Novosphingobium sp. G106: one gene and its partner. The protein of the gene in region 1 interacts with the protein of each later gene in a pairwise test. Links are inferred from orthologs where the notes say so. Each region holds a gene or a part of one and is shown on either strand. Other genes may lie near its edges.

Region 1 (14,789 bases):
GACGATCCTGATGATCTCAAGCTTCTCGCATGCGGGATACCTCATTCGTCGTCGCCCCCATCCGCGATCATGCTTTTTTGAGCAACTGGTTTTCCAGCGTCAGATCGGCCACGCATTCCTTCAGCGCGCGGGCTTCGCGGCGCAGATCCTGCACCTCGCCGATGGTCGCGACCCGGGCGGTATCCCCCGCCAGGCGGCGCTTGCCCGCTTCCATGAACTCCTTCGGCCCGGTGTAGTACAGGCTCTGGGCGATCCCTTCCTTGCGGCACAGCTCGGCGATGCTGTCCTCGCCGCGCAGGCCTTCCAGTACGATGCGGATCTTGTCTTCGGCCGAGAAGTGGCGACGGGTCTGCCGCCGGATGTCCTTCACCACCTGCTCCGCAGGGGCCTTCGCCGGCAATTTTTCATTGGAGGATCTGGGCTTCATCTTCGTTCCTTCGTCACTGCGACGAAGCCCAGATCCTCCTTAAATCACAACCTCAAATCTGTGCCATTGGCGCTGACGGCGGACAGGACTGTTCAATCCCTCGGTCTGTTGATCAGTGCCCGAGTCCAAGGAGAAAGCGGCACACCGACCTAACGCCGCGGACGCGCTAAGTATCTGGGATATAAAGAAACGCCCGCCGAAGCGAGGGCCCAAGGTGCGTAGGGAGTTTTGTCGGGCGGCAAAAGGTATGAGGGGGAGGCGCTTGAGAGCGGGTCCGACACCCAGAGAGGCCCAGCACCCTCCGAAGTATCCCGGAGCGAAAAAGCACCCCCGCCGAAGCGAGGCCCTAGTAGAGGGATCCTGTGTGTTTTTTTGCCGGTGTTCCCGCACCAGCGGGCACGGCTTAACACGAGCCACCTGTCGGGCATCGTTGCGAATCTGCAATGAACCAAAGAGGCCGCAGGCGGGGGCCAACGACCTCTAGGTTGTGTGGACTCTTAGGATTCCCATTTTTGGCAAAGTCTGATTCAAGGCTGTCTTTTGGAGGCGGCTTTGGGTGTGATGGACCGATTGGTGTTGAGCGATGCGGCGTGGGAGCGGATGGCTCCTTTGATCATCGGACGCCCTGATCAGAAGGGCTCGACCGGCCGGGACAACCGCATGTTCGTCGAGGCAGTTCTCTGGATCGTGCGGACGGGTTCGCCCTGGCGCGACCTTCCTGAGGTGTTCGGAGACTGGAACAGCGTGTTCCGGCGCTTCAGCCGATGGAGCGCGAAGGGTGTCTGGTGGCGGATATTCGAGGCGATGTCCGATGATCCGGACTTCGAGTATCTGATCGTAGATTCCACCGTGGTTCGCGCTCACCAACATGCAGCGGGGGCCAAAAAGGGGGTCTGAAGATCAAGCCATGGGCCGTTCCCGCGGCGGCTTGAGCACCAAGATCCACCTTGCGGTTCGCGGTCTGGGCTGCCCAGTACGGTTTGCTCTTACCGCCGGTCATCGCGGCGATGTGCCGCAAGCCGCACCGCTGATCGGAGGGCTCCCCGCCAAGGTCGTCATGGCCGATACCGCCTACGATGCCGACCACTTCCGTCAGGCCATCGCGGCAAAGGGCGCTGTCGCTGTCATACCCAGTAACCCGTCGCGCGCCCGCAAGCATCCGCTCGACAAGCATCTCTACGCGCAACGCCATCTCGTCGAATGCTGCTTCAGCAAGCTCAAGCAGTTCCGTCGGGTCGCCACTCGCTTCGAGAAAACCGCTCGAAACTATCGCGCCGTCGTCACCCTCGCCGCAATCGTCCTATGGCTCAGATAAGTGTCCACACAACCTAAGGTTAATTACTGCCGTGAGCGACCCGGCTAGTTGAATCCTAGAACGGCCTGGCGTCGCAATTTTGTATAGCTGACGTCGGAAAAGTACCTCCGCGGGACTTTGCGACCGGCTCCCGAGGCGCTTCCGAGGACCGATACCCTTGTGGCGCGGCCCTGCTACCATCAGCGAACGCCCTAACTCCTAAAGGGTTTCGTCGCACGACACGGGTTCAGGGTACGACGAACCTCCGCGGGGTTCACCGTGAAACAAAGCACCTTTGCGCGCGCTATACATTCGACTGCCGTCGTTGCTCCGTGACTGTCCCGTTACGAAACCTCCTGGAGCGAGTGACGGCGGCAGTCACCTCGGTCTTACCGGTCCCGGGGACGTGAATGAAGCGACCCCATCACTAACAAGCAATACGGTCCACTCGGTGGCCCGATCAAGTGCGCGCGGGGCGGCGACGTTGGGCGTTTGGCCGAAGCATGTCAAACCGTCAACGGTGCCCTCAAATAGTGGGATGTCGTGGTGTCACCCGTCCAGGGTGACAAAGGTGCGCCGACCATGCTCGTCGCGATCGCTCGCGACGTGACCGAACGCAGACGATCGGATGAACTGCTTCTTTTGGCTGCTACTCGAGACCCATTGACCGGCCTGGCCAACCGCGCATGCTTCCATGACGGATTGAACCGAGCTTTTTCGCATGCCAATCTAGCTCATATACCGCTGGGTTTGATGGTTTTGGACCTCGATGATTTCAAGCAGGTCAACGACAGCCTCGGCCACGATGCCGGCGACGCGCTTTTGCAATCCGTGGCCTCAAGGCTCAGCGAAGCGGCGCCCGGGAGCGCGGGCGTGGCCCGCCTCGGCGGCGATGAATTTGCCGTACTCGTACTCGAAGTATCACACGCTGAAATGCTGAGCACGATGTCCGAAGATATTCTGGCGCATCTGCGGGCGCCGCTGATCTTCAAGGACCGTATTCTTGATTATGGAGTTACGATCGGCGCCGCGCTTTTCCCGGGGCATGGAAGCACACCGGATGCTGTCCTCAAAAGTGCGGATATTGCGCTATATGCTGCAAAAGCCGACCGCCGGGGCGGCTCGATGCTATTTCAATCGCGCCACAGGACGGAGATGCATCAACACCAGACGCTGCTCTCTTTAGCCAGGTCGGCGATACGCGAAGACGGTATCACCCCTTTCTATCAGCCAAAGGTAGCGCTGGCGAACCAGCGGATTTACGGTTTCGAGGCCTTGCTCCGCTGGCGGCACCTTGGTGGGGAATTCAGCTTCCGGGCAAAATTGCCGCGGGTTTCAACGATCTCGAGGTAGCGACCGCAATCAGCGACGAGATGATAAAGCAGGTCGTCGCCGACATGCGCGTTTGGCTGGATCGCGGGCTCGATTTTGGCCATGTTGCCATCATGCGGCCGCGGCTGAGTTTCGCAAAGATGATTTTGGCGAGACGTTGCTGGAACGGCTCCACCGTGCGGGCATATCCCCACGTCTTTTACAGCTCGAGGTTACCGAGACGGTGTTCCTTGGCCGTGATCGGACTACGTTGAGCGCGCGCTCAAGCTTCTCAGCGCTGCTGGCGTGAGCATAGCGCTTGGTGATTTTGGAACTGGCTATGCCTCGCTAAGGCATCTAAAGCAGTTTCCCGTTCATCTAAAGCAGTTTCCCGTTGATGTGATAAAACTCGACCAAAGCTTCGTGCGGGGTATGGAATCCGACTTGGACGACGCTGCAATCATAGCCGCGGTCATTGGACTTGGTCTCAGCCTCGACATAGATGTCATTGCAGAAGGTATTGAGCATCGAGAACAAGAACGCATGCTGCGGCAACTTGGTTGCCGTTACGGTCAAGTTTTCTGTACTCGCAGGCTGTTTCAGCGGATGCAGTCGCGGCTATGATCGGCCTAGGAAAATCTTCAATGATCCATGGCCATTAGAAAGATTAAGAGATTTCCGAATCTGAAATATCCCAATAGGTATCTTCAATTCGCGCTAGAACTGATTATTTAGGCCAGCTTGTCCTAGGATTTGATTACATTTTGCGGTGACAACAAATCGTTATTGCTATCATACCGAGAAGGCGTCGGGGCAAAATTAATTCGTTGTGACGGAGGCACGGACACCCATTCTCAACCGGTGTCGCGATCATCCGTCCCAAAGGGTGGCAACGACGCTTCGATTGCGACACGTATGGCCTCAGCGCTATGTTTCGCGCCGATTTTGAAAAGCAGGTTTGCACGGTGAAGTTCGACCGTTCGCGGACTGATCGCGAGATTCTCGCCGATCAACCGGTTGCTCAGCCCTTCGACCATGCCGGCCAGGATCTCGCGCTCGCGCTTCGAAAGATTCTTGATTCGACTGAGTGCAATGCCCTGACGTGATCCTGCCGCGACTGTCGCGGCGGAGCTCGCACCTGCTTTGTGAACGGCTCGGATAAGCGCGTCCCCGCTCCCTGGCCAAGCAGTGTATCCGACGGCGCCGGCGAGCACGGCAGCAACGATTCTTGCCGGGTCGGGATTCTCCGAGTAGGCAACGACTGGCAGCCAAGTATGGCGGCTGTAAATTTCCTGCAACAACGAGGAAACAGCACTACCTTCATCGTAAAGCAGGAAGACGCCAGCCGTAGGCCATCGTCGGACGAACTCTTCGATCATCTCGAAGGGCTCGGTATGAATGCCGTGACCATTGAGGAAATAAGAAATGGAAGCCCGACGCTTCACGTCCTGATCAATTGCAAATACATCATACATCTTGAGAACCCGATTTATAATTACTTTTTTATGTTGTTGCCCAAGGTAACGATTGATTTAGGAATTTGGAGAGGTTTCAGTTATCCTGATGATACTTTAGGCATTTGGTCGCGGATTTGAGGTTTTGGCCAGACGGGCCGAGCGCCGCCAGAAACCAAGCCTTTCATTGGCGAGGGATGGTTAACACTGCGTGACGCAGCCATGGGAAAACTACGTGGCGCTCCGTCGTGTACAGGCTTTTGCGACGTTGAAGCATGCTCATGGGCTCAAGCCCGCGAGCCGCATTCCAGATGCTCGCACGTTGGTCAACAGGGAGGCCCTTGGTGCAATCATATGCGAGGGTTACTGAACCGCCCCGGGATTGTCGGAGGCCCCAACTCCTGAAAGGAAGGGTCTACGATGAGCAAGACGACGAACAAGTTTGCACCGGAGGTTCGTGAACGAGCGGTCCGCATGGTGCTGGATCACGAAGGCGACCATCCGTCCCGCTGGGCGGCGATCACATCCATCGCCGAGAAGATCGGTTGTTCGGGGCACACGCTGCTAGAGTGGGTGAAGAAGGCCGAGGTAAACAGCGGCAAGCGAGCCGGCGTGCCCACCGATGTGGCTGACAAGCTCAAGGCGCTTGAGCGCGAGAACCGCGAGCTGCGACAGGCCAACGAGATCCTGCGCAAGGCGTCGGCATATTTTGCCCAGGCGGAGCTCGACCGCCCGTTCAAGCGATGATCGCGTTCATCGACGATCACCGCGATACCTATGGGGTCGAGCCGATCTGCCGGATTCTGCCGATCGCCCCATCCACCTACCATGAGCACCTGGCGCAGCGGCGCGATCCCTCGCGGTTATCGTCGCGTGCCCAGCGTGATCGGGCGCTGAAGCCAGAGGTGATGCGGGTCTTTACCGAGAACTTCGGCGTCTACGGCGTGCGCAAGGTGTGGCGACAGATGCGGCGCGAAGGCTTCGACATAGCCCGATGTACGGTGGAGCGGCTGAGTGCGCGATCTTGGCTTGCAGGGCGTAATCCGCGGCAAGCCGGTGCGCACGACGATGAGCGACAAGGCCGCGCCTTGCCCGCTCGACCAGGTGAACCGGCAATTCCATGCGCCGGCGCCGGACATGCTGTGGGTCTCGGACTTCACCTACGTCGCAACGTGGTCGGGGTTCGTCTACGTCGCCTTCGTGATCGACGTCTATGCCCGCTATATCGTGGGCTGGCGGGTGAGCAGGACGGCGCATGCCAGCTTCGTGCTGGATGCCCTCGAGCAGGCGATCCATGATCGGCGCCCTGTCCATCGTGGCGGCCTGATCCACCACAGCGACCGCGGCAGCCAATACGTCTCGATCAAGTATACCGAGCGCCTTGCCGAAGCTGGGATCGAGCCATCGGTGGGCAGTGTTGGCGACAGCTACGACAACGCTTTGGCCGAGACGATCAACGGCCTTTACAAGGCCGAGGTGATCCACCGGCGAGGTCCGTGGCGGTCGTTCGAAGCCGTTGAATACGCCACGCCGGAATGGGTGGACTGGTTCAACAACCGCCGGCTCCTCGCGCCCATCGGCAATATACCACCTGCCGAAGCCGAGGAACGCTACTACGCCATGCTGGACGACACTCCCATGGCCGCATAACTTAAGCCGAATGGCCTCCGGCAATCCCGGGGCGGTTCAGCATCCCCGCTTCGTGCTCCTTCAAGATCGCGATGATCTGCTCTTCGCTGAACCTGCTGCGCTTCATTCCGTCCGATTCCTTTGCGTCGGACTCTACTCAAAATCGGTCACATTTCAGGAGAGCACGTCAAAGCGATTGAGATCGTCGAGATCGCAGCCGAGGTGAAGATCGAGGTAGCGGAGGCGTTAGGCGACTTACCAGCCAGATGCGCAAGTCGCTCGCCCTTCTGAACGCAATCATCTCCAGCCTGAAGCTCGATAGCTGACGCCCCAGGAGGCAACGATCCTGCAGTCGAGAATGACGGCTAGCGTGAGAGCGTGTCCAGGCTTTTGAGATATGCTGCTATATCAGAACGCTGCCGCGCGTCGGCAAGATAGAATGGATGGGGTGCAGTTCGACCTCGCCGCTGATCGAATAGAGCCTCAATACCTGCAACGCTATTATCGTGCAGGAAAACGGGTTTTCGAGCGAGATCGAGAAGCAACGGCATCGCGATGCCCCGCTTTTCTCCCCTGATACTAGCGTTCACGACCGCCATCTTGTCATCGAAGAAACTGCCTGCGGTATCCTGAATGGGACTCAGCGGCGGAGTCCTCTGGGCAAGAATTGTGGGGCGATCACCGGGGAAAATGCGCGTCATAGACTGTATTGTCGTCGGAACAGGCCGCGCCTGGCTGACGTTGTGGCAGCCAGTGCATCCGGTCGATTGGAACAGCATCCGTCCGCGCATCATCGATGCCTGATCGCCCTTCGTCCCTGCCGGGGCGGGAAGCGACGCGAGATAGGCATTGAGTGCCAGAAGCTTGGCGTTGTCGACGCGAAAACCGATCGGCGTGGGCAGCGTGCCCACCGTTCCGCCGCGGCGCGCTGTAACATACGGGTAGCCTGTGACCCCGGTGTCGGCGAGAATCTTGACATAGTCGTCAATCATTTCATCGCCCGCGGCACCAGCGAGTTTATGGACAAACGCACGCCCGCCGGGGGTCGTGAGCATCGTCTGGTCGAACAATGTGGTGAAGACGAGGTTGCTGAAATCATCGAGTTTTGTCATCAACCCTTCGCTGCCATAAGGCGCCGCCAGATCCTGCCGGAACAGCGGCGTATTGTGCATCGGGTCCCCGTTGCCGTCGAACGTATCGTCGAACATGCCGATCGGGTAGAATTGCGGGTTGCTGAAATAGGCGTCGAATTCCGCCTCACTCGATTTCTCGGTTAGACCCTGCGGCGCTCGGCCAAGCGTCTTGCCGTGATTTGCCGTGAGCTGCGTCTGGGCGATAGTGTAAAGCGCCCTGGTGTTAGCGGCGGTCGCGAAGATTGCGCCTAGATTGAGATCGTGGTTGGCGAGCCCATCAATCCGGCTGCCGATTGAACCACCCTTAGGAGATCTGAAAACCGATGCGTCGGTCATCGTATGGCATAGGGCGCACGAGACCCCTACCTTTCCGCCCCTAGCGGACATGCCAATCACCGCATTCGCCTTGACCAGCGACATCGTCACATTGGGATCGTTGAGGAGTTTTGAAGTTCGCCCAGACGGATCGGCATTCAGCTCTGTACCAAGTTGGGCTTTGGTTTTCGGATCTATAGCGTCTGCGTCGATCTGAAGGCCAAGGTCCAAAGCCTGCAACGGAGTGACACCGGCGGCCATGATGCCTGCCGGGAGTCTAACGGCGTCTGTCCAAAAGCCTTCATTACCGAAAGTTTCAAACCTAAAAACGTCCCGACCGCTAGCTGCGTTGCCCATCGTTTGGCGCAGCGGTGGACCCTGGTCGGCCGGACCGGCACTTGCCGACATCGCAGGGGTCGGTTGGGATTTGGCTTGCAGGGAATAGCCGGCGGATAGTGCGGCGAGCGCAGCGGTTGCACTCAATGCAGCGACAAAGCGGGTCGAAGTAAAGCGGGGCATCCTGAAGCTCCTCCCAAAACTCGCTGCACGGTTAGCGCTCGGGTCAATCAATCAACATGAATCCCCCATAATCGTTCCCTAAAAACAAACAATTAGTTGAACTGGTATTGATGGGCCCCATCCGATCACGCACCTGGACAACCAACCTTCGCGCTTGCCCAAAAAAATCATCAACTATGGATTATAACAATCTATATTAAAACCGAGAAAGGCCACTTAAATATTATTTCGAAACCCGTCGAAACAAACGCCTTCGTTAAATTTGAGCAATCCACATGTTGCGGCGCTATGCCGTTCGGTATCCAGCATCGTGGGCAACACACAGCAGCTCGGCTAGAGAATGGACATTAAGGCGTTCCATCAGGTGCGCGCGATGAACCTCTACAGTGCGAGGGCTAATGTTGAGGTGGCGAGCAATACTTTTATTTGTTCCTCCCCCTACAAGACCGAGCAGCACCTCACGTTCACGTCGAGGTAGTCCCGCCATCCGATTTGCAAATTCAATCTGCTTGGGATCTGGGGCACTTTTTCGACCAGGGAGCCCAGCAGAAGCAGCCTCGATCGAACGCGTAAGCGCCCCCGGCAACAGCGGTTCAAGCAGAAAGTCCTTCGCTCCAGCCTTCATAGCCGTAATCACATGATGTGCCGGCGTGTCGGCAGGGCCTACCAAAATGATCTGAAGGTCGTCCGGTCTTTCCTGTAAAACACCGGCAACCAGGTCAATATTGGTATAGCTTCCTCTAAGGTCGACCACGACGCAGCCCGCGTGGAGAACCTCCGCAAGCGAGACCACGTTGTCCTGCGCGGAGAAGACTTTAACCTGTGTCCCACTGGTCGCCAATTCGAGGGCTAGATCAGAAACCGAGTGTCCGTCACCTTGAACGAGATAGACCTGAAGCTCTGGTGAAATATCTTCTACGATTGCGCCGATACCGTCGGCCGCTCCGGTTTCTCCTGGAATCGAGAAGCAGGCTTCGCGCAGATGCCGCATCGTGATGCCGGCGTCGTCTACAATTCGGTACTGAAATCGCTGAGAGTCCCCGTTGGCAACCGCTCTCCGGCGCTCGATTACCTGAAGACGGTCGTCAGGATGGACACTCTCGAGCCATTCTTCGGCAGTCGCTATCTGCCGGCGCCCAGACCACAGACGCAATGCTGTCGGACTCATATATTCAATCTCGTCGGTTTCGCGATTTATAATCAAGATGGCATTGGTGCTGTAATCGGCAAAACGACGAATATTGCTTAAGTCCAAATTGGAAACTAACTCTTTCGTTTGACGGTTGCTCACGTCCTTCACAATGACCAAGGCGCCCGTGACGTCGCCATCATCACTGATCAGGGGAACGGCGCTAACGCCGACCAGGCGCTCCATGCCGCATTCAAACTTGCGGATGAAATCGACCATAGGTGTTCCCAGTTTGCCGTTGAGCGCCCGGTGAAGCGGCCAACCCTCCTCGTTGCACTCAGTCTCAGGGTCGGAGATCACATGCCAAGATTCCCGGTTCATCGCACGAATGGATGGGATTGGGCCGCCTGCGACATTCTCAAAATGCCGGTTCGCATGCAGGAGCTCACCAGACCGGTCGAATAGTCCGATACCGACCGGCATTTGATCGAGAATCGATGCCACCTGCAAGTTGGAGGCATCGTGACCTGATAGCGCCCATTGTGTCATTCGAGATATTTTATCCAAGTGCCCAGCCTCCATGTGCAACATAGATCATGTTTTCTTGGCAAAATGTGCGGCTTTCTGGTCCGCGGATTAGAAAAGGAACGCGATGGCCAGCGATAAGGTTCCGTAAGGATTGTTCCTGAGGAACCAACCGGAATGGCTTAAAAAACCGAGCCGGATCAAGCCATGGCCGCTGACCCGGATCCGCCAATCATCGGATGCGCATCGGTCGGTGCAACCGGAGAATTGGTCATGGATGACGACAGGAAAATCATCGAGCAGTTGCACGAGCTCGGCGACCGCAGGCGAGAGCGCAGGGAGTTCTTCCGTGCGCTGGTCAGCGTTGCGGGTGTTACGGGAGCGATGCAAATGGCGCTCACGGTCACGCCGGCGAATGCCCAAAGCGCACCTAGCGATGCCGATGTTCTCAATTTCGCTCTGAACCTCGAATATCTCGAAGCGCAGTTCTACTCGTTCGCCGTCAACGGAACTGGCCTTGCTGCGAGCGACCTCACCGGATCGGGCACCCAGGGGACCGTCACCGGCGGCCGCAAGGTCAATTTCACCGACCCCATAGTCGAGCAATACGCCCGGGAGATCGCGGGCGATGAAGTGGCCCACGTAAAGTTTCTTCGCGCGCAGCTCGGCGGCTCTGCGGTTTCGCAACCAGCTATCGATATTGGCACCGATCCGAACGGCGCTTTTTCCTCCGCCGCGCGGGCCGCAGGTCTCGTGGGGGCCGGCCAATCATTCGACCCCTATGCGAGTGATGAAAACTTTTTGCTCGGCGCGTTCATTTTCGAGGATGTCGGCGTGACGGCCTACAAGGGCGCTGCTCCGCTCATATCGAATACGACCTATCTTGAGGCCGCTGCCGGTATCCTCGCGGTCGAAGCCTACCACGCCGGCATCATTCGAACGACGCTTTACGGGAAGGGCATCGATACACCTAGTCTGCGGACTTCGGCCGACAAGATTTCGGACGCTCGCGATTCGCTCGACGGTACAAGCGACCTCGATCAGGGAATCTCGCCGACCGGTGACGTTTCGAACATCGTCCCCTTGGACGCTAACGGCCTCGCGTTCAGCCGGACGACCGGTCAGGTGCTCAACATCGCCTATCTCACGAAACTGGCAGCCAATTCCGGCGGGTTTTTCCCGTCCGGAGTGAATGGGACCATCCGCACCAGCGCCGCGAACTGACGCGAACCATCCACACGGAGACAAGATCATGGACAAGAACGAAGCCATCATGGCGGCTTTCGAAGCGCGCGCCAAAAGGCGCGAGGAACGCAGGCATTTTCTCAAGGTAAGCGGAGCGACCGCGGTCGTCCTATCTTCCTCGACGCTGCTGGCTGGCTGCTTCGGCGACGACAACAACTCGAACGGAACACCGATGCCCACACCAAGTCCGACCGGCACGCCAACGCCCGGAGCACTGACCGATGCCGACGTTCTGAACTTCGCCCTGAATCTCGAATATCTCGAGGCGCAGTTCTATTCCTACGCTGCCACCGGCGCGGGCTTGCCCGCCAACATGCTGTCAGGAACGGGAACAGCGGGTGCGGTAATCGGTGGGCGGAAGGTTACCTTTACCGATCCGGTGGTTCGCCAGTATGCTAACGAGATTGCCGCCGACGAGATTGCGCACGTCAAGTTTTTGCGTGATCAACTTGGCTCTTCCGCGGTTGCACAGCCGGCAATCGATGTCAGCGCGAACGTCAACGGGGCTTTCTCTGCTGCCGCGCGCGCTGCTGGGCTCGTACCTGCGGGCCAAGCATTCGACCCTTACGCGAGCGATGAAAACTTCCTTCTGGGAGCGTTCATTTTCGAGGACGTTGGCGTGACGGCCTATAAGGGCGCGGCGCCTCTGCTGAAGAGCAAGACCTACATCGAGGCATCGGCCGGCATTTTGGCGGCTGAGGCCTACCATGCGGGGTTGGTGCGCACCGTGCTGTACCGCAAGGGCCTCGCGGCGCCTACGCTAAGGACCTCGGCGGACAAGATATCGGACGCGCGTGATAGCCTAGATGGTGCAAGCGACAAGGACCAAGGCATCACGGGTACGGCAACGATGTCGAACATCGTTCCCACTGACGCGGATGGCCTCGCGTTCAGCCGAACCACGGGGCAGGTCCTCAATATCGTCTATCTGACCGGCTCCGCTGCCGTCGCCGGTGGGTTTTTCCCCTCCGGTGTCAATGGCAACATCAAGTCTGCCGCCGCAGGCTGAATTCACTACAGTCGTGGAGTTGAACTATGGCCCCGCCGCCTGCCGCAGATATGGTATCAGAGCTTCCATCGTCTCCGTTTTTGCCGAGCCTTCCGGAAGTTCATGGCTCGATCAGCGTGCCTGGCGGCGTGGGCAAGTTCTGGCGAAAGCTCGCTGCTTTCGCCGGGCCGGGCTATCTCGTCGCAGTTGGTTACATGGATCCCGGGAACTGGGCTACGGACCTCGCTGGCGGCTCTGCTTTCGGCTATACCTTGCTCTCAGTCGTCTTGTTTTCCAACCTCATGGCAATGCTCCTCCAGGCGCTTGCCGCGAAACTGGGTATCGTAGCGGGCCTGGATCTCGCCCAGGCATGCCGCGCTGAATATACCCGGCCGACCCGCATCGCATTGTGGCTCCTATGCGAAATCGCGATCGCAGCCTGCGACCTTGCCGAAGTGATCGGCACCGCGATTGCGCTTCAGCTGCTTTTCGGATTGCCGCTGGTCGCCGGCATCTGCCTCACTGCTTTCGACGTCCTGCTCATCCTCATGCTTCACCAGCGCGGATTCCGGCAGTTGGAGGCGTTGATCGTTGCTTTGCTCATCGTCATTGCCGGATGCTTCGCCGTTGAGCTGATCATGGCGCGACCGGATCTGGCAGCAGTGGCGAAGGGGTTCATTCCAACCGACCAGGTCGCGACCAACCCTGCAATGCTCTACATCGCTATCGGCATCTTGGGTGCGACAGTGATGCCGCACAACTTGTACCTGCACTCGGCACTGGTCCAGACCCGCAAATACGAGCGCACCCAGCGCGGGTTAAAGGAAGCGGTCAAATTCGCGACTATCGACAGCACGATCGCGCTGTTCTTCGCCTTCTTCATCAATGCGGCGATTCTGATCCTGGCGGCATCGGCGTTCCATGCGCACGGACGCACCGACGTTGCCGACATCCACCAGGCTTACGACTTGCTGACACCAATGCTCGGTGCTTCGGTCGCCAGCGTTCTGTTTGCCACTGCGCTGCTCGCCTCCGGCCAGAACTCGACAATCACCGCAACGCTCGCAGGCCAGATCGTGATGGAAGGCTTTGTCGACATCAAGATTGCGCCGTGGGCGCGGCGGATCGTGACGAGGCTTATTGCGATCGTTCCAGCGGTTATCGTTGCGCTGCTGTACGGTCAGAGCGGGACAACGAAGCTCCTCATTCTCAGCCAGGTTATCCTGAGCTTACAGCTGCCCTTTGCGGTTGTGCCGTTAGTCAAATTCACCAGTGACAAGGCTCTCATGGGGAACTTTGCAAACGGGCCTTGGCTGATGGCTGCCGCCTGGATGGTCTCAGCCATCATTATCTTCCTCAACCTCAAGCTGCTGCTTGAATTCATCTGAAAACCGAAAGGAGAAACAACTTGGATTTCATTCAAAGACATTGCGGCGTTTCCCTCTGGAAACTTACGAGCCCATCTAAGCTCATCTTCGGTATGTGCATCATGCTGAGCGGATCGGTACTCGCAGCTCAGGATTTGATGTTCCGCTAACCGAACCGCTCACGCCACGTACGCGATCAATTTGGAGCAGAAAAAATGGGATTTGGATCACTCTGGCATTGGGCCATCGTATTGATTGTGGTGCTCATTTTCTTCGGCCGAGGGCGCATCTCAGAGATCATGGGAGACTTCGGTAGCGGCATAAAAAATTTCAAGCAGGGCATGGACGATGATGGTCCCCAAAGTGCTCCGCCGCCGGTCAGAATTGCCGCGTCCGAAACAGTGGCGTCGCCGGCATCAACCGAAACGCCGGCCGGCGCCTCGCGAGATTAAAGCCATGTTCGACATAGACGCTTCCGAATTTCTGGTGATCGCCGTTGTGGCTGTCGTCGCGATTGGTCCCAAGGATTTGCCGCGTGCATTTCGCACGGCAGGTCGATGGATCGGAACCATGCGCCGCGTTTCAGGTCACTTTCGCGCCGGCGTGGAGACGATGATCCGAGATGCAGAACTTCACGAACAGATGGAGCGGAGTGAGGCGGCTGCTCCTGCAGCGGATCATGCTTCGCTCAAGCCCGAAGGCGAAGGCGTCAAGCCCGCGGAAGTGGCAGGCGCCGGAACACAGCCAAGCGTAGCACGAGAGATCCATCATGGAGCATAGGTGCATGTGTAAGCGATTATCCCGAAATCCGGGATTGCTGCCAGGTGCGCTGCCAAGGTTCGCACACGCCCGGGTTGTGCATGCTGGCCACCCTGCGATCGCGAAGCCAATCATTGCAATGGGGCCCTGGCTGCGGGGCACAGCATTAGAATCTTTGACGACCGCCCTCGGTTTCATGAGGCAGATCGGATGCAAGCCCCAGTTCCGAGGCAGCTTTTCGTTGGGGTTTGCTGCGGCATTTGGCTTCGTCGCAATTCCGTCGATCGCTTCGGCGGATGTGATGGAAATTGGGCTGCAAGGCTATACTTGGGTCGCCGGTGGGCCGGAAGACCGAATGCCGCAGCCTACCGATATTGCGATTGCTGCGGAAAGCTCCTTGGGACCCGGCGCCGAGCCGCATGTCGCCTCGCTCACCGAAATAAGTGCCAGCGCGGGCCCGCCGCAATGGCAGCCGCGTGTGGCCGAACTTGCCGCCAAGTACGACATAAGCCCGATTTTGCTCGAAGCCGTGGTCTGGCAGGAGAGCCGCTGGAACACCGGCGCGGTCTCGCCCGTCGGCGCACGCGGCCTTTCCCAGCTCATGCCGGGGACGGCGCGGCAGATGGGAATTGATCCTCGCGATCCCAGCGCCAATCTCGAAGGCGGCGCGCGTTATCTGCGGCTTCAACTCGAT
Region 2 (14,659 bases), on another replicon or contig:
GCGGTGTTCGGGGTTGCGGCCCATCAGCCGCTCGACGAGGTCCTTCACCTGTGCGCGATCCTCGTACTCGGGTGGCAAGGTGATGCGGATCAGGCCGCGGCTGACCGGGCTCATCGTCGTCTCGCGCAATTGCTGCGGGTTCATTTCACCGAGGCCCTTGAAGCGCGAGACTTCGACCTTCTTGCCCTTGAACTGGCCGGCCTCGAGCTCGGCGCGGTGCGCGTCGTCGCGGGCATAGGCCGAGGTCGAGCCCACGGTCAGGCGGTAGAGCGGAGGCTGGGCCAGATAGAGGTGACCGCGCCGGACGACCTCGGGCATCTCCTGGAAGAAGAAGGTCATCAGCAAGGTCGCGATATGTGCGCCGTCGACGTCGGCGTCGGTCATGATGACGATGCGGTCGTAGCGCAGCAGGTCGGGATTGCAGTCCTTACGCATGCCGCAGCCGAGCGCTAGCGCGAGGTCGGCGATCTCGGTATTGGCGCGGATCTTGTCGGCGGTGGCGCTGGCGACGTTGAGAATCTTGCCGCGGATCGGCAGGATCGCCTGGGTCTTGCGATCACGCGCCTGCTTGGCGCTGCCACCGGCGCTGTCGCCTTCGACGATGAACAGCTCGGTCTCGCCGCTGCCTTCACCGGTGCAGTCTGTCAGCTTGCCCGGCAGGCGCAGCTTGCGTGCGCTGGTGGCGGTCTTGCGCTTGATCTCGCGCTCCGCCTTCCGGCGCAGCCGCTCGTCCATCTTCTCCATGACATGGCCGAGCAGCGCCTTGCCGCGCTCCATGTTGTCGGCCAGGAAATGGTCGAAGTGATCTCGCACCGCGTTCTCGACCATGCGTGCGGCTTCGGGCGAGGTCAGGCGGTCCTTGGTCTGGCTCTGGAACTGCGGGTCGCGGATGAAAACCGAGAGCATCACCTCGCTGCCGGTGACGATGTCCTCGGGCGCGATATCCTTGGCCTTCTTCTGACCGACGAGATCGCCGAAAGCGCGGATGCCCTTGGTCAGCGCCGCGCGCAGGCCCTGCTCGTGGGTGCCACCGTCGGGCGTCGGGATCGTGTTGCAGTACCAGCTATAGGCGCCGTCCGACCACAGTGGCCAGGCGATCGCCCATTCGACGCGGCCCTGTTCCTCACCCGGGAAGTCCTGGCTGCCAGCGAAGAACTTGGCCGTGACGCACTCGCGCTCGCCCACTTCCTCCGTCAAATGGTCGGCGAGACCGCCGGGGAATTGGAACACCGCCTCGGCCGGCACGTCCTCACTGGCCAACGAGGCGGCGCATTTCCAGCGGATTTCGACCCCGGCGAAGAGATAGGCCTTCGAGCGAGCCAGGCGGAACAGCCGCGCCGGCTTGAACTTCGCCTCATCGCCGAAGATCTCGGGATCGGGCGTGAAGGCGACGCTGGTGCCGCGGCGGTTGGGCGTGCTGCCCAACCTCTGCAGCGGACCGGTCGGATGCCCGCGCGAGAATTCCTGCGCGAACAGCTCCTTGTTACGCGCCACTTCGACGCGCGTGTTCGCCGACAGTGCGTTGACCACCGAAACGCCGACACCGTGCAGACCGCCCGATGTGGCATAGGCCTTGCCCGAAAACTTGCCGCCGGAGTGCAGCGTGGTGAGGATCACCTCGAGCGCGGACTTGCCCGGAAACTTGGGGTGTTCGTCCACCGGCATGCCGCGGCCATTGTCGGTGATGGTGAGGCGATTGCCCTCCTCCAGCGTCACCTCGATCCGGTTCGCGTGGCCGGCGACCGCCTCGTCCATGGCGTTGTCGAGCACTTCCGCGGCGAGGTGGTGCAGCGCGCGCTCGTCGATGCCGCCGATGTACATGCCCGGACGGCGGCGGACGGGCTCCAGCCCCTCCAGCACCTCGATAGCGGAACTATCATAAGCTTCGCCGCCGGCGCTGGGCAGCTTGTCGAACAGATCGTCGGGTGCAGCATCGGACATGGAGAACGCCTATAGAACGCCCGGGAATCGGGGCGCAAGCAGACGGGCGAGGTTATCGTCAGGCAGGTTCGGCGGATTTACTCGCCGAACCGCGCCGGAGCCGGGCTGACCGGCACCACGCCGCCGGCCTGGACTTCGCGCACTTCGAGCGCGCGATCGATCACGCCGTTGGGGCGGAAGCGGAAGGCGCCGTCCAGGCCGACGAAGCCGCCACTGTCGGTGAGGCGGGTAATCGGCAGCTGCGTTCCCGTCCGCCAGTCGCGGGCTATGCGCAGCGTGAGCAGCACGGCGTCATAGCCGAGGGTGGCGATGCGGTAGGGCTGGACGCCGAACCGTGCCTTGTAGCTGTCGGAGAACTTGCGGAACCGCGCGTCGGACACGGCCGAGAACCAGGCACCGCGAAGTGCCGGAGTTGTCGCTACCACGGCTTCGCCGCTCCACAGCTCGGTGCCGAGCAGGCGCGGTGTGGCTGAGCCCGCCGTCTTGAGCTGCGCCGCGGCCTGGCTGGCGAAGCGGCCGCCATCGGCGATGAACACCGCGTCGAAGCCCCCCTTGGCCTTGAGCCGCCGCGCTGCGCTGACCACCGAGGTGTTCGAGCGGTCGTAGGTCTCAGTCGCGGCAACGCTGCCGCCGGCTGCGCGGACCGAAGCGAAGATCGCCGTCGAAGCCCGCTCGCCATATTCGCCCGAGGGGACCAGCGCGCCGAAGCGGGTCATGCCGCGGCTCTTGGCATAGTAGACCGTGCGCTCGATCGAAGCGCTGGGCAGGTTGCCCATGATGAACACGTCGCGTCCTGCCGCGCTCTCGTCGTTGGAGAACGAGATCACCGGCACCCGCGCCGCACGCGCAGTGGCAGTCACCGCGGGAATGTCGTTGGAGATCAGCGGGCCGAGAATCAGCTTGTTGCCGTCGGCAATCGCCTGGGCAGTGACGCTCGCGACCCCCGCCGAGGTGTCATAGGTGGTTATCCGCAGGTTCTGCGCGTTGGTATCGAGCAGCGCCATCGTCGCGGCATTGGCGATCGACTGGCCGACGGCGCCGTTGGGTCCGGCGAGCGGCACCAGCAGCGCGACGCGGTGCCGCTGCGAATCGGTTGGCAGAGTGCTGGAATCCGGCCCCTTGGGCGGCGGAGCGGTTTCGACCGGGCCCTTGGGAATGACCTTGCAACCCGCCAGCAGGGCGACCGTCGCCAGGGTAAGGAACCTGCGCCGGTTCGTTCCGCTCATCAACATTGCTTGCCGCTCCCTGCTCGTATGTCCATGAGTGCCCGCATGGATCACCAGCTCTCGCCCGGTCTCTATATTGTCGCCACGCCCATTGGCAATCTCGGCGACATAACGCTCCGCGCCGTGGAGACGTTGCGAGGCGTCGCTGCGATAGCCTGCGAGGACACGCGGGTGACCGGCAAGCTGCTGAATCACCTCGGCATAAAAAAGCGGATGATCCGCTACGACGATCACGCCAGCGAATATGACCGGGACAAGCTGCTGGCCCTGCTGGCCGAGCAGCCGGTGGCGCTGGTGAGCGATGCGGGGACGCCGCTGATCTCCGATCCCGGCTACCGCCTCGTCAAGCTGGCGCGCGAGGCGGGGATCGTGGTGACCAGCCTGCCGGGACCGAGCGCGGCGGTCGTGGCGCTGACGCTGGCTGGCCTTCCGAGCGACCGGTTCTTGTTCGCGGGGTTCCTTCCCTCCAAGGACAAGGCGCGGCGCGACGTGTTGGCGGAGCTAGCCGCGGTGCCGGCGACGCTGGTGTTCTACGAGACCGCACCGCGGCTCGACGATTCCCTCGCGGCGATCGACGTCGTGCTGCCGGGCCGCGAGGTAGGCGTGGCGCGTGAGCTGACCAAAAAGTTCGAAGAATGCCGCACCGGATCGCCCGAGGAATTGCGAGCACACTACGCAGCCCATCCGCCAAAAGGCGAGATCGTGCTACTCGTCGGCCCGCCTGCCGAACCCACGGCGGATTCGTTCGACATCGACGCCATGCTGCGCGCCGAGTTGGAAACCGAGAAGCCCTCGCAAGCCGCAGGTAAGGTCGCTAAGCTCACCGGCCTCGACCGCAAGGTGCTTTACGCCCGGGCACTGGAGCTCAAGTGAACCGGGCTCGCGCCGAGAAACGAGGCCGGCGGGGCGAGACGCTCGCCGCCTGGTATCTGAGGCTCAAAGGCTGGCGCATCGTTGCGCAACGGGTGAAGACGCCGCGCGGTGAGGTCGATCTTGTCGCGAGACGAGGACGGATGATCGCCTTCGTCGAAGTAAAATGGCGCGCCACCGCCGCCGAACTCGACCTCGCCATCGACGAATATCGCCTGCGGCGGGTGGCCGCAGCGGCGGAGGCCATCGCCCACCGCTTCGTTCGCACGGGCGACGACCAGAGGATCGACGTGCTCCTCCTTGCGCCGGGCCGCTTCCCGCGCCACATCACCAACGCCTTCATGGGCTGACAGGAGCCGGAATACCGATGACGCTACGTATCGCGGTCCAGATGGACCCGCTGGAAACGATCAACATCGCCGGCGATTCGTCCTTCCACCTGATGCTCGCGGCCCAGGCGCGGGGCTATCCGCTGTGGCACTACGATGTGCGCACGCTGGCGCTCGACACCAATGGCGGCGAGGGCGAGCGGATCACCTGCTGGGCTGCGCCGGTCACGGTGCAGCGCGTTGCGGGCGACCACTTCCAGCGCGGCGAATACCAGCTGATCGACCTCGGCAAGGACATCGACGTCGTGCTGATGCGGCAGGACCCGCCGTTCGACCTCGGCTATATCACCGGCACGCACATCCTCGAACGTCTCGCCGGCCGCACGCTGGTGGTCAACGATCCGGTCTCGGTGCGCAATGCGCCCGAGAAGGTCATGGTGCTCGATTTCGCCCGGTTCATGCCACCGACGCTCGTCGCCCGGCGGATCGAGGACGTGAAGGCCTTCCACCTCAAGCATCCGGGCGACCTCGTGGTGAAGCCGCTCCACGGCAACGGCGGCAAGGCCGTGTTCCGCGTGCCCGCCGACGGCAGCAACCTCGGCGCGCTGACCGAACTGTTCGGTACGGTCTGGCCCGAGCCGTTCATGGTCCAGCCCTTCCTTCCCGAAGTCTCCGAAGGCGACAAGCGCATCGTCCTGGTCGACGGCGTCGTCGCCGGGGCGATCAATCGCAAGCCGGGGCAGGGCGAATTCCGCTCGAACCTCGCGGTCGGCGGCTATGCCGAAGCGACCACGCTGACGGAGCGCGAGCAGGAAATCTGCGCCGCGCTGGGACCGGTGCTCAAGGAGCGCGGGCTGCTGTTCGTCGGCATCGACGTGATCGGCGGCAAATGGCTGACCGAGATCAACGTGACCTCGCCGACGGGCATCGTCGCAATCGACCGGTTCAACAATTCGGACACCGGCGGGCTCATCTGGGACGCGATCGAGGCACGCCACGCCGCGATGCTGCAAGGCTGACGCGAACAGACCGGCCGGCCGGGCGTTTCCTGTTCCATGACCGAATGGATTCTGAGGCTCATCGAGCAAGGCGGCTACTGGGGCATCGCCTTTCTCATGTTCATCGAGAACGTGTTTCCGCCGATCCCCTCCGAAGTCATCATGGGCCTCGGCGGTATCGCCGTAGCGCGCGGGGCGATGGAGTTCTGGCCGCTGCTGCTGGTCGGCACGATCGGCTCTACCTTGGGCAACTATGTCTGGTTCCTCGCCGGCGACAAGCTCGGCTACGGACGCCTGAAGCCGATCGCCGATCGCTGGGGGCGCTGGCTGACGCTCGAATGGGAGGACATCGAGAAGGCGAGCCGGTTCTTCCGCAACCACGGGCAATGGATCGTCTTCGTCATGCGCTTCTCCCCGCTCTTGCGCACGATGATCTCGCTGCCCGCGGGCCTGGCGCACATGAAGCACTGGAAATTCCTGATCTTCACATTCGCCGGCGCGGCGGTGTGGAACGCGGCGCTGATCCACGGCGGCCGTTGGCTCTCGGGCTATTTCGCCGAGGCACAAGGCTGGCTCAACGCCATCATCTTCGCTTCGGTGGCGTTGGGGATTGTCGCCTATCTCTGGCGCGTGCTGACCTGGAAGCCGCGCGCCTAGATGTCACTGCTCCCGCGGATGCGCGTTGCGATAGACGTCGAGCAGGGTAGCGGCATCAACCTTGGTGTAGATCTGGGTCGAGCCGAGACTGGCATGACCGAGCAGTTCCTGCAGCGAGCGCAGGTCGGCACCTGCGCCGAGCAGGTGTGTCGCAAAACTGTGGCGTAAGGCGTGCGGTGTTGCGCTGGGCGGCAGGCCGAGCGAGATCCGGGCGCGAGCCATGGCCTTCTGGATCATACCCTGCGACAGCGCGCCGCCCCGCGCCCCGCGAAACAGCGGTTCGCCGCGCATCGGCGGCCAGGGGCACTTGGCGACATAATCGGCCACCCCTTCGCGCACGATCGGCAGCAGCGGCACGGCCCGCTGCTTGCCGCCCTTGCCGGTGACGACCATCACTTCGCTCAGCGGAAAATCGCCGCCTGTCAGCGATAGGGCCTCGGCGATGCGCAGTCCCGCGCCATAGAGCAAAAGCAGCACTGCCCGGTCGCGCGCGCCGATCCATTCGACGCTCGCGTCCTCCTCGACGGCCACGGCCAGGTTCACGGCATCGTCGGGCGTGACGGGGCGAGGGAGCCCCTTCTTGATCCGCGGTCCGCGCATTCGCGGCGGGGCGGTATCGGCCTCGCCGGCCTGGGCCCGGGCAAAAGAGATGAAGCCCTTGAGCGCCGAGAGCTCACGCGCGGCCGAGACATTGCCTATGCCGTCGGCCCGCCGCCGTGCGAGCTGGTTGCGCAAGGCGGCAGCATCGAGCCGGGCGAGGGTCCGCCAGTCGACCGCACCCACTTCTTCGAGCAGCCGGTCGGCCGTGGCGACATAGGCGCGCACCGTATGCGGCGAGCGGCGGCGGCCTTCGGCGAGGTGCGAGCGCCAGGCTTCGAGGATCTCGCGCCGGCTCACGCAGCGACCAGCGCCGCGGGGACAAGTTCGCCGAGCAGCCCATCGAGCACGGGCATGCCTTGCGGCGTAATGCCGATGCGGGTGCCGTCCTGCCAGGCGAAGCCCTGCTTGATGTAGAAGGCGAGCTTGGCAGGGTCGCAGAGTTCCTCGACACCAACGCCGAAACGGGAAGACTTGGCGGCGAGATCGACACCCTCGGCCAGCCTCAGCCCCATCAGCATCGCCTCGCTAGCCTGTTCGCGCGGGGGCAGGGCGCGCACTTCGGCGATGCCATCACCCTGCCGTTCGATCGCAGCGAGCCAGTTCTCCGGCTTGCGGTGCCGCACCGTCGCCACCCCACCGCGCCGCCCATGCGCGCCGGGACCGATGCCGCAATAGTCCTGGTAGCGCCAATAGGTTAGGTTGTGGCGGCTCTCCTCGCCCGGGCGGGCGTGGTTGCTCACCTCGTAGGCGGGAATGCCCGCCGCTGCGGTCATGTCGCGGGTCAGCTCGAAAAGGTCGGCCGCGGCATCGTCGTCGAGCGGGATGAAGGCTTTCTCGCGGACCATCGTAGCGAAGCGCGTGCCCGGCTCGATCGTCAGCTGGTAGAGCGACAGATGCCCCGTACCGAAAGACAAGGCCCGGCTGAGCTCCGCCTCCCAGGCCGCAGGGGTCTGCCCCGGCCGCGCATAAATCAGGTCGAAGCTCACCCGGTCGAAATGCCGCTGCGCGATCTCCAGCGCGGCCAGGCCTTCATCGGCATCGTGCAGCCGGCCAAGGAAGCGCAGCGTCTCGTCGTCGAGCGCCTGGATGCCGAGCGAAGCCCGATTGATACCTGCCTGGGCCAGCGCCGCGTAGTTCGCCGCCTCGACCGAGGAAGGATTGCCTTCGAGCGTGATCTCGATCCCCGGCGCGAAGCCCCAGAGCCGCTCGGCCTCAACCAGCAGCCGCTCGACCAGAGCCGGCGGCATCAGCGAAGGCGTGCCGCCGCCGAAGAAGATCGAGTGCAGGGGCTCACCGCCGGCCAATTCCGCCTCGCCCACCATGTCGGCCAGCAGCGCGCGCTCCCACTGGGCGTGATCCACCCGATCGCGGACATGGCTGTTGAAATCGCAGTAGGGGCACTTGGCCAGGCAGAATGGCCAATGAATGTAAACTGCAGAGGCCATTTCGTTAACACTCTTCGGTTAGCTCGTTTCCAACGGCGTTTATGACGCCAGGTCAAGTTCCGAGCATCATGCACCGCATCATTCGAGCTGCCACCTTTGCCGCCCTAACCCTGGTTTCGGCCGGGCTGTCAGCGGTCGGTGCTGCGGCCCAGACAGATGAATTCTGGCCGGCACGTCCCCTGATCGACAACCGCTCCCAGTTCAACCAGCGCCTGCTCGATCTGCACAACCGCGAGCGCGAACGGATTGGACAGCCCGCGCTCGTTTGGGATGCGGAACTGGCCCAGCACGCCAAGGCTTGGGCCAACACCCTCGCGGCACGCGGCGATTTCGAGCATTCGCCGGCCGAAATGCGCGTGAACGAGGGCGAGAACCTCTGGCGCGGCACGGCCGGGGCCTACACGCTCGAAGAGATGATGGGCCACTTCATCTCCGAACGGCACGATTTCCAGCCCGGCGTCTTTCCCGCGGTCGCGCGCAGCGGGAACTGGCACGAAATCGGCCACTATACGCAGGTGATCTGGCCGACGACACGCGCCGTCGGCTGCGCCGTGACCTCGCGGCGCGGGACCGACTACCTGGTCTGCCGTTTTTACCCCGCTGGCAACGTGCTGGGGCAGAGCGTCCCCTAAATCAGCCGCCGAACTGGGCTGCGACCAATTTCGCAAAGGCATCGGCACGGTGGCTGATGCGATGCTTCTCTTCAGGATCGAGCTCGGCGAAGGTTTCGCTCCCGCCCTGCGGCACGAAAACCGGATCGTAGCCGAAGCCCATCGTCCCGCGCGGGGGCCAAGTGTAGCTGCCGTCGGCGCGGCCCTGGTAGACCGCGCTGCTGCCATCGGGCCAGGCGATCGCAAGCACGCAGGCGAACCAGCAGGAACGATCGGTCTCCGGGCCCTTCTCGCAGAGCAGGCCTTCGACCTTGCCCATAGCCATGTACCAATCGCGGCCAGGCGCGCCCTCAAACCACTGCCTCTCGGCCCAATCGGCGGTGTAGACGCCGGGCGCATTGCCGAGCGCCGCCACGCAGAGCCCGGAATCGTCGGCCAGCGCCGGCAGGCCCGAACTCTCTGCCGCCGCCCGCGCCTTGATCAGTGCGTTCTCGACGAAGGTCTTGCCGGTCTCGGCCGGCTCGGGCAGCCCGAGCGATCCGGCCGAGATGCAGTTCACGCCATAAGGCGCGAGCAGCGCCCCGATCTCCTTGAGCTTGCCCGCGTTGTGCGTCGCGATGACCAGCGTTTCGGAGCCGAGGCGCGCTTCGCTCACCGGCCGACGGCCTTGGCCTGGGCCGCGAAGATCTTGTCGCAACCGATGCGGGCAAGGCGGAGCAGGCGCAGCAGCCCTTCCTCGTCATAGGTCGCGCCTTCGGCCGTGGCCTGGACCTCGGCGATATGGCCGCCCTCGATCAGCACGAAGTTGGCATCGGCGTCGGCCGAGCTGTCCTCGATATAGTCGAGATCGAGCACCGGCACGCCCTCGCAGATCCCGCAGGACACCGCCGCGACGCGGCGCGGCATCGGGTCTTCCTTGACGAGACCCGCGGTCATCAGCTTGTCGATGGCGATGCGCAGCGCCACCCAGGCGCCCGAGATCGCCGCGGTGCGCGTACCGCCGTCGGCCTGGATCACGTCGCAATCGAGCACGATCTGGCGCTCGCCGAGCTTCTTGAAGTCGACCACCGAACGCAGCGCGCGACCGATCAGCCGCTGAATTTCCTGCGTGCGGCCCGACTGCTTGCCCTTGGCCGCCTCGCGGCTGCCACGGGTATGCGTTGCGCGCGGCAGCATCGAGTACTCGGCGGTTACCCAGCCTTCGCCCTTGCCGCGCATGAACGGCGGCACCTTTTCCTCGACGCTGGCGGTGACCAGCACCTTGGTGTTGCCGAACGAGACCAGCACCGAACCTTCGGCGTGGATGGTGTAGTTGGTCTCGAAAGACAGGGCGCGCATTTCATCAGGCGCGCGGCCGGAGGGTCGCATTGGAATCCTTTCTATCGGCTAACGGGGTTTTCCGTTGGCCCTTTCGCTTGAGCTGGCCGCGCCCTATCCTCTAGCCATTGTGGTGGCAATGAAACTTGGTAGACTTGGCACACTTGGAGATCGGCCTGTGCGAAAGACGCTGCTGGCTTCGATGCTGGTCATTCTTCCAGTCGGCCTTCACGCCGCCGAACCGGAACGCGCCGGCACTCTGCCGGGGCCGGTCAGCTACGAGGTGCGAAGCTGGGGCCGGGTGATCCTGCACTGGCAGGTCAATCCCGATGGGACAGGCGAGATCTGGAAGCTGGCCGAACAGAAGGACAAGGGCCAGCTTCGCAAATTCAGGCTGCGTCTGGCAGGCCACGGCATGAACGCCTTCGTCACGAATATCGAAGGCGTTCGCGCCGCCAACGAAAAGGGCATCCGGTGCGACAAGGAAATCTTCGACCTTCCCTATGGCTCGGTGACCTGGGACTATCCGGACGCGAAACAGACCTATTCGTTCGACGCCGGCTGCCGATCGGAAGAGGCTGACGAGGCTGCGGAAATCCTGGGCGCGGCGAGCACGATCATCGAGACCATGGCCAAGGTCGACAGCGATCCCTATGTCGTGGAACCTGTATAACAAAATCATGCCCACGTTACCGATAACCGAACTGACCCACCGCGCTCGCGAGATCTTCCGCCTCGTGGTGGAGGGCTATATCGATTCCGGGCAGCCCGTCGGCTCGAAGACGCTGGCTGGGGCGGGCGGGGTGAACCTGTCGCCAGCTTCGATCCGATCGGTTCTGGCCGACCTCGAACAGCTCGGGCTGCTGGCAGCGCCGCATACCAGTGCCGGGCGGATGCCGACCGAGGTAGGCCTGCGCCTCTTCGTCGACGGCATGATGCAGGCCGCCGAGCCGACCGCCGACGAGCGCGCGGCGATCGAACGGCGGATGGCACAGCCTGGGCCGATCGAGCACGCACTGGCCGCGACCAGCGCGGTGCTGTCCGATCTCTCGGCCTGCGCTGGCGTCGTCATGGTGCCGCGCCGCGAGCCGCAGCTCCTGCAGATGAGCCTGGTCCCGCTCGCGCCCGACCGCGCGCTTGCAGTGCTGGTGGGCGAGGACGGTGGGATCGAGAATCGCATCCTGCCGCTGCCGGGCCCGCTGCCACCGGGCGCACTGGAGGAAGTGTCCAACTATATCACCGCCCGCCTTGCTGGCCGGACCCTGGCCGACGCGGCGCGGCTGATGCGCGCCGAGATCGCCTCGGGCCGATCGGCTCTCGACGCGGCTAGCCGCGATCTGGTCGAGCGCGGTATCGCCGTATGGAGCGAGGACGCGGCGCGGCGTCCCGTGCTGATCGTCCGCGGACAGGCCAACCTCCTCGATGAGGGCATGCTCAGCGACCTCGAACGCGTCCGCCTGCTGCTCGACGATCTCGAGAACAAGCAGTCGGTCGCCGAAATGCTCGACCTCGCGCGCGAGGCTGAATCGACGCGGATATTCATCGGTTCGGAGAACCGACTGTTCGCGCTTTCGGGCTCCTCGGTGATCGCCTCACCCTATCGCGACCGCGAGGGCAAGGTGGTCGGCGTGGTCGGGGTTATCGGGCCGACGCGGTTGAATTATGCGCGCGTTGTCCCCATGGTGGATTTCACCGCCCAGAGCCTGGGCAAGCTAATTGGATAGCGGAACCTACTTATAATGAGCGATGACAAGACGCAGCCGCAGAACGATGCGGCGGTGGCCGAAGAATTGAAGGGCGTGCCGGAAGAGCTGCTGGAGAAGGGCGGCGACGAGATCGCTGCGCTGCGCGACCAGCTCGAAGCCGCCAAGCAGGACGTGCTTTACGCCAAGGCCGAGACGCAGAACGTGCGTCGCCGGCTCGAGAAGGATATCGCCGACAGCCGCGCCTATGCCGCGACGGGCTTCGCGCGGGACATTCTGTCGGTCGCCGACAATCTTTCGCGTGCGCTCGAAGCGATTCCTGCCGACCTGCGCGAGGACGACAAGCTCAAGAGCCTTGTCGCCGGCATCGAGGCGACCTCGCGCGAGATCGACAAGGTTTTCGGCATGCACGGGATCAGTCGCATCGCCGCCAAGGGCATGCCGCTCGATCCCAACCAGCACCAGGCCATGCTCGAAGTGCCGTCGGATGCCGAACCGGGCACGATCGTGCAGGAGCTCCAAGCCGGCTACATGATCAAGGATCGACTGCTGCGTCCGGCCATGGTTGCGGTGGCGAAGAAGCCGGACTGAGCGCCCGACCTCAGCGGTTAAGTGCAGAACATCACGGAACTTGGAAGCAAATCAGCCGTTTGCGAAAGGTACCTTTCGTATTCGGAGACAGATCATGCGTTCTCTTATCCTTCCCGTGATGGCCGCTGGCGCCCTGGCTCTTGGTGGCTGTGCCTCGAACTACGCCGGCGAGGGCGCACTGGCCGGTGGTGCGCTGGGCGCAGGCGTAGGCGCGTTGGCGGGTGACGTCGGCGCCGGCGCCGCAATCGGCGCTGCGGCCGGTGCCGTTGCCGGTTCGACGAAATCGAAGGATGATCGCGGCTGCTATCGTCGTGATCGCAATGGCGACCGCTACTACGACCGCAATTGCTAAGGCATTCGCTTCCCTCGACCCGAATCTTTTGCGACAAGAATGTCGTAAAAGATTCGGAGAGTCGGATGGAACTAGCGAACAAGGTAGTCTTCGTGACGGGCGGTGGCGGCGGTATCGGTGCCGGCATCGCCGAAGCCTTCGTAGAGAATGGCGCCAAGGTCATCATCGCCGACATAGCGCTGGCCCGCGCCGAGGCCGAAGCGGCCAAATATGGTGAGAACGCCCTAGCCATTCCGATCGACGTGACATCGCTCGACAGCTGGGCTTCCGCTCGCAAAGCTGCTTTGGCCCGTTTCGGTCAGGTCGATGTGCTGTGCAACAACGCCGGCATCTCGATCGACTGGGAACTGCTCGCCGATATCGAGCCCGAAGTGTTCGACAGCGCGATGCAGATCAATGTCTACGGCGTCTACAACGGTGTCAGGACCTTTGCCCGCGACATGATCGCGAGAGGCTATGGTCATATCTGCAACACCTGTTCGGCCAACGGCCTTATCGCTCCAGGCATGATGGCCACCTATTCAGCCACGAAATTCGCCGTGAAAGGCATGACCGATGCCCTGCGCGCCGAGCTGGCGCCGCACGGCGTCACGGTCTCGGCGGTCTATCCCGGCCGAACGCGCAGCTTCATGTCGACGTCTTCGAGAGGACGCTACACCGCGGCCATCATGACCAAACCGATGAACTTCATGGAGCCTATCTGGGTCGGCCGCGCGATCGCTGCCGCGGTGGAAAACGGCAGGAAGCACGTGATCTCGCACCCCGATCTCAAGTTCGCGGTCCAAGCGGTATTCGATGAGGTTCTGGCAGACTTCGGCGAGCCCGCGCAGCCCGGATACAAACCTTACGATTGAGGCTTGAACGGCATGATCGCGCGATATGACGCGAGGGGCGCAGCTTCGGCAACGGCCCCGCCCTGTTCGAGCAAAAAGGCGTGACGAACGATCTCGGCCTGCTGCTCGATCCCATAACGATCCAGCGGCCGGCCCGGTTCGAGGACATAGTCATAACGGCAGAACGGATGCCGCATCAGCGGCAGATAGAACTTGCCGCGCTGCTGTGTCTGCCAGACATGCGTCATCTCGTGAACGAACAGCCCTTGTCGGCCGAGTTCGGCCATGCCGAAATCCTCGCAATAGGCGGGCGAGCCCGGCGGGAAATGGAGATGGCCCGTCGGCGCCATGGTGATCCGCGCCGGCTGTAACGGATGCCAGCGCCGCCGCTTGATCCGGACCCGATCGCAATCGATCGCATCGCCGAAGACCGAGCGAACCAGCGCCCGCTCGCCCGCGGTCAGCGGGCGTTCGCCACCGACCGGGCAGGCTGTCAGTTTTTGCTCCCTGGGTCCATGCCCGCCATGTCGCCGCTCATGGCATCGGTCACCGATTGAACCTTGAGTGGTGCCGAGACCTTGTCGCCGCCGGCGAAGGTCAGCGTCATCTCGACGGTTCCCCCGGGCTTCACCGTCTCGGCGATGTCGAAGACCATGACGTGCTTGCCGCCGCGGGCGAACTTCACCGTCTCGCCCGGCTTCACGCTTAGTTCCTTCAGCGGCGCCATCGAGCCGCCCGACGTCTCGTGCATCTCGGCCTTGCCGGCACCGTCGATCGAGATCGCGGCCACGGCGGAAACCGCCGGACCGCCATTGCTCAGATCGAAATAGGCGGCGCCCGGGTTGCCCTTGACCGCCGGCAGGACCAGCACGCCGCCGCTGACCGTGATCCCCGGCTTGGCGTCTGGCGCAGCCTCGTTTGGCGCAGCAGCGGTGGTCGCCGGCGCTTGCGGCGCTTTGTTCTGCTGGCAGGCTGCGAGCGATAGCGCGGCAAGGACGAGGGTGGCGCGGGGTTTGAAAGTGGCGAGATTCACGCGTTATTCCTTTGTTTCAGACATCCCGCAAACACTGGCGCCCGAAGCCTTCCGCTAATGCTCGAACGGTCTTGTGCCAAGAAAAACCGCTCCTATATCGCGCTGCGACGATAGTTCCGGTTGGGAACGTCATCGAGCCGCCGAGCTGCCTTG

What was found.
Region 2: the proteins of KRR38_RS32570 (region 1) and grpE interact in binary tests that used the Escherichia coli proteins (3 or more experiments, as listed by UniProt). The link is inferred for Novosphingobium sp. G106 from one-to-one orthologs.

Annotation. Positions count from the first base shown.
Region 1 is NZ_JAHOOZ010000003.1:100,962-115,750, reverse strand. The notes cover bases 11,268-14,186. They hold KRR38_RS32570 (Nramp family divalent metal transporter), read left to right. Parts: upstream 11,268-12,016; coding sequence 12,017-13,357; downstream 13,358-14,186. Other genes in these bases: tatB (Sec-independent protein translocase protein TatB), read left to right, coding at 13,793-14,116; KRR38_RS32565 (twin-arginine translocase TatA/TatE family subunit), read left to right, coding at 13,552-13,788; KRR38_RS32575 (ferritin-like domain-containing protein), read left to right, coding at 11,268-11,990. Outside these bases: KRR38_RS32610 (GGDEF domain-containing protein), read left to right, coding at 2,304-3,074; KRR38_RS32600 (response regulator transcription factor), read right to left, coding at 3,887-4,507; KRR38_RS32590 (hypothetical protein), read right to left, coding at 6,481-8,082; KRR38_RS32585 (LuxR C-terminal-related transcriptional regulator), read right to left, coding at 8,369-9,760; KRR38_RS32580 (ferritin-like domain-containing protein), read left to right, coding at 10,010-10,960; more of KRR38_RS32575, read left to right, coding at 10,989-11,267; KRR38_RS32555 (lytic transglycosylase domain-containing protein), read left to right, coding at 14,292-14,789. UniProt on the Escherichia coli protein: H(+)-stimulated, divalent metal cation uptake system. Involved in manganese and iron uptake. Can also transport cadmium, cobalt, zinc and to a lesser extent nickel and copper. Involved in response to reactive oxygen.
Region 2 is NZ_JAHOOZ010000001.1:1,257,362-1,272,020, reverse strand. What follows is about bases 10,722-13,510. They hold grpE (nucleotide exchange factor GrpE), read left to right. Parts: upstream 10,722-11,733; coding sequence 11,734-12,288; downstream 12,289-13,510. Other genes in these bases: KRR38_RS05940 (vgr related protein), read right to left, coding at 13,485-13,510; KRR38_RS05945 (SDR family oxidoreductase), read left to right, coding at 12,706-13,494; KRR38_RS05950 (YgdI/YgdR family lipoprotein), read left to right, coding at 12,383-12,640; hrcA (heat-inducible transcriptional repressor HrcA), read left to right, coding at 10,722-11,718. Outside these bases: parE (DNA topoisomerase IV subunit B), read right to left, coding at 1-1,941; KRR38_RS06015 (penicillin-binding protein activator), read right to left, coding at 2,019-3,167; rsmI (16S rRNA (cytidine(1402)-2'-O)-methyltransferase), read left to right, coding at 3,213-4,040; KRR38_RS06005 (YraN family protein), read left to right, coding at 4,037-4,387; gshB (glutathione synthase), read left to right, coding at 4,405-5,385; KRR38_RS05995 (DedA family protein), read left to right, coding at 5,422-6,021; KRR38_RS05990 (tyrosine recombinase XerC), read right to left, coding at 6,025-6,918; radical SAM family heme chaperone HemW, read right to left, coding at 6,915-8,066; KRR38_RS05980 (CAP domain-containing protein), read left to right, coding at 8,135-8,698; rdgB (RdgB/HAM1 family non-canonical purine NTP pyrophosphatase), read right to left, coding at 8,700-9,332; rph (ribonuclease PH), read right to left, coding at 9,329-10,045; KRR38_RS05965 (hypothetical protein), read left to right, coding at 10,173-10,667; more of hrcA, read left to right, coding at 10,675-10,721; more of KRR38_RS05940, read right to left, coding at 13,511-13,970; KRR38_RS35860 (copper chaperone PCu(A)C), read right to left, coding at 13,967-14,506. UniProt on the Escherichia coli protein: Participates actively in the response to hyperosmotic and heat shock by preventing the aggregation of stress-denatured proteins, in association with DnaK and GrpE. It is the nucleotide exchange factor for DnaK and may function as a thermosensor.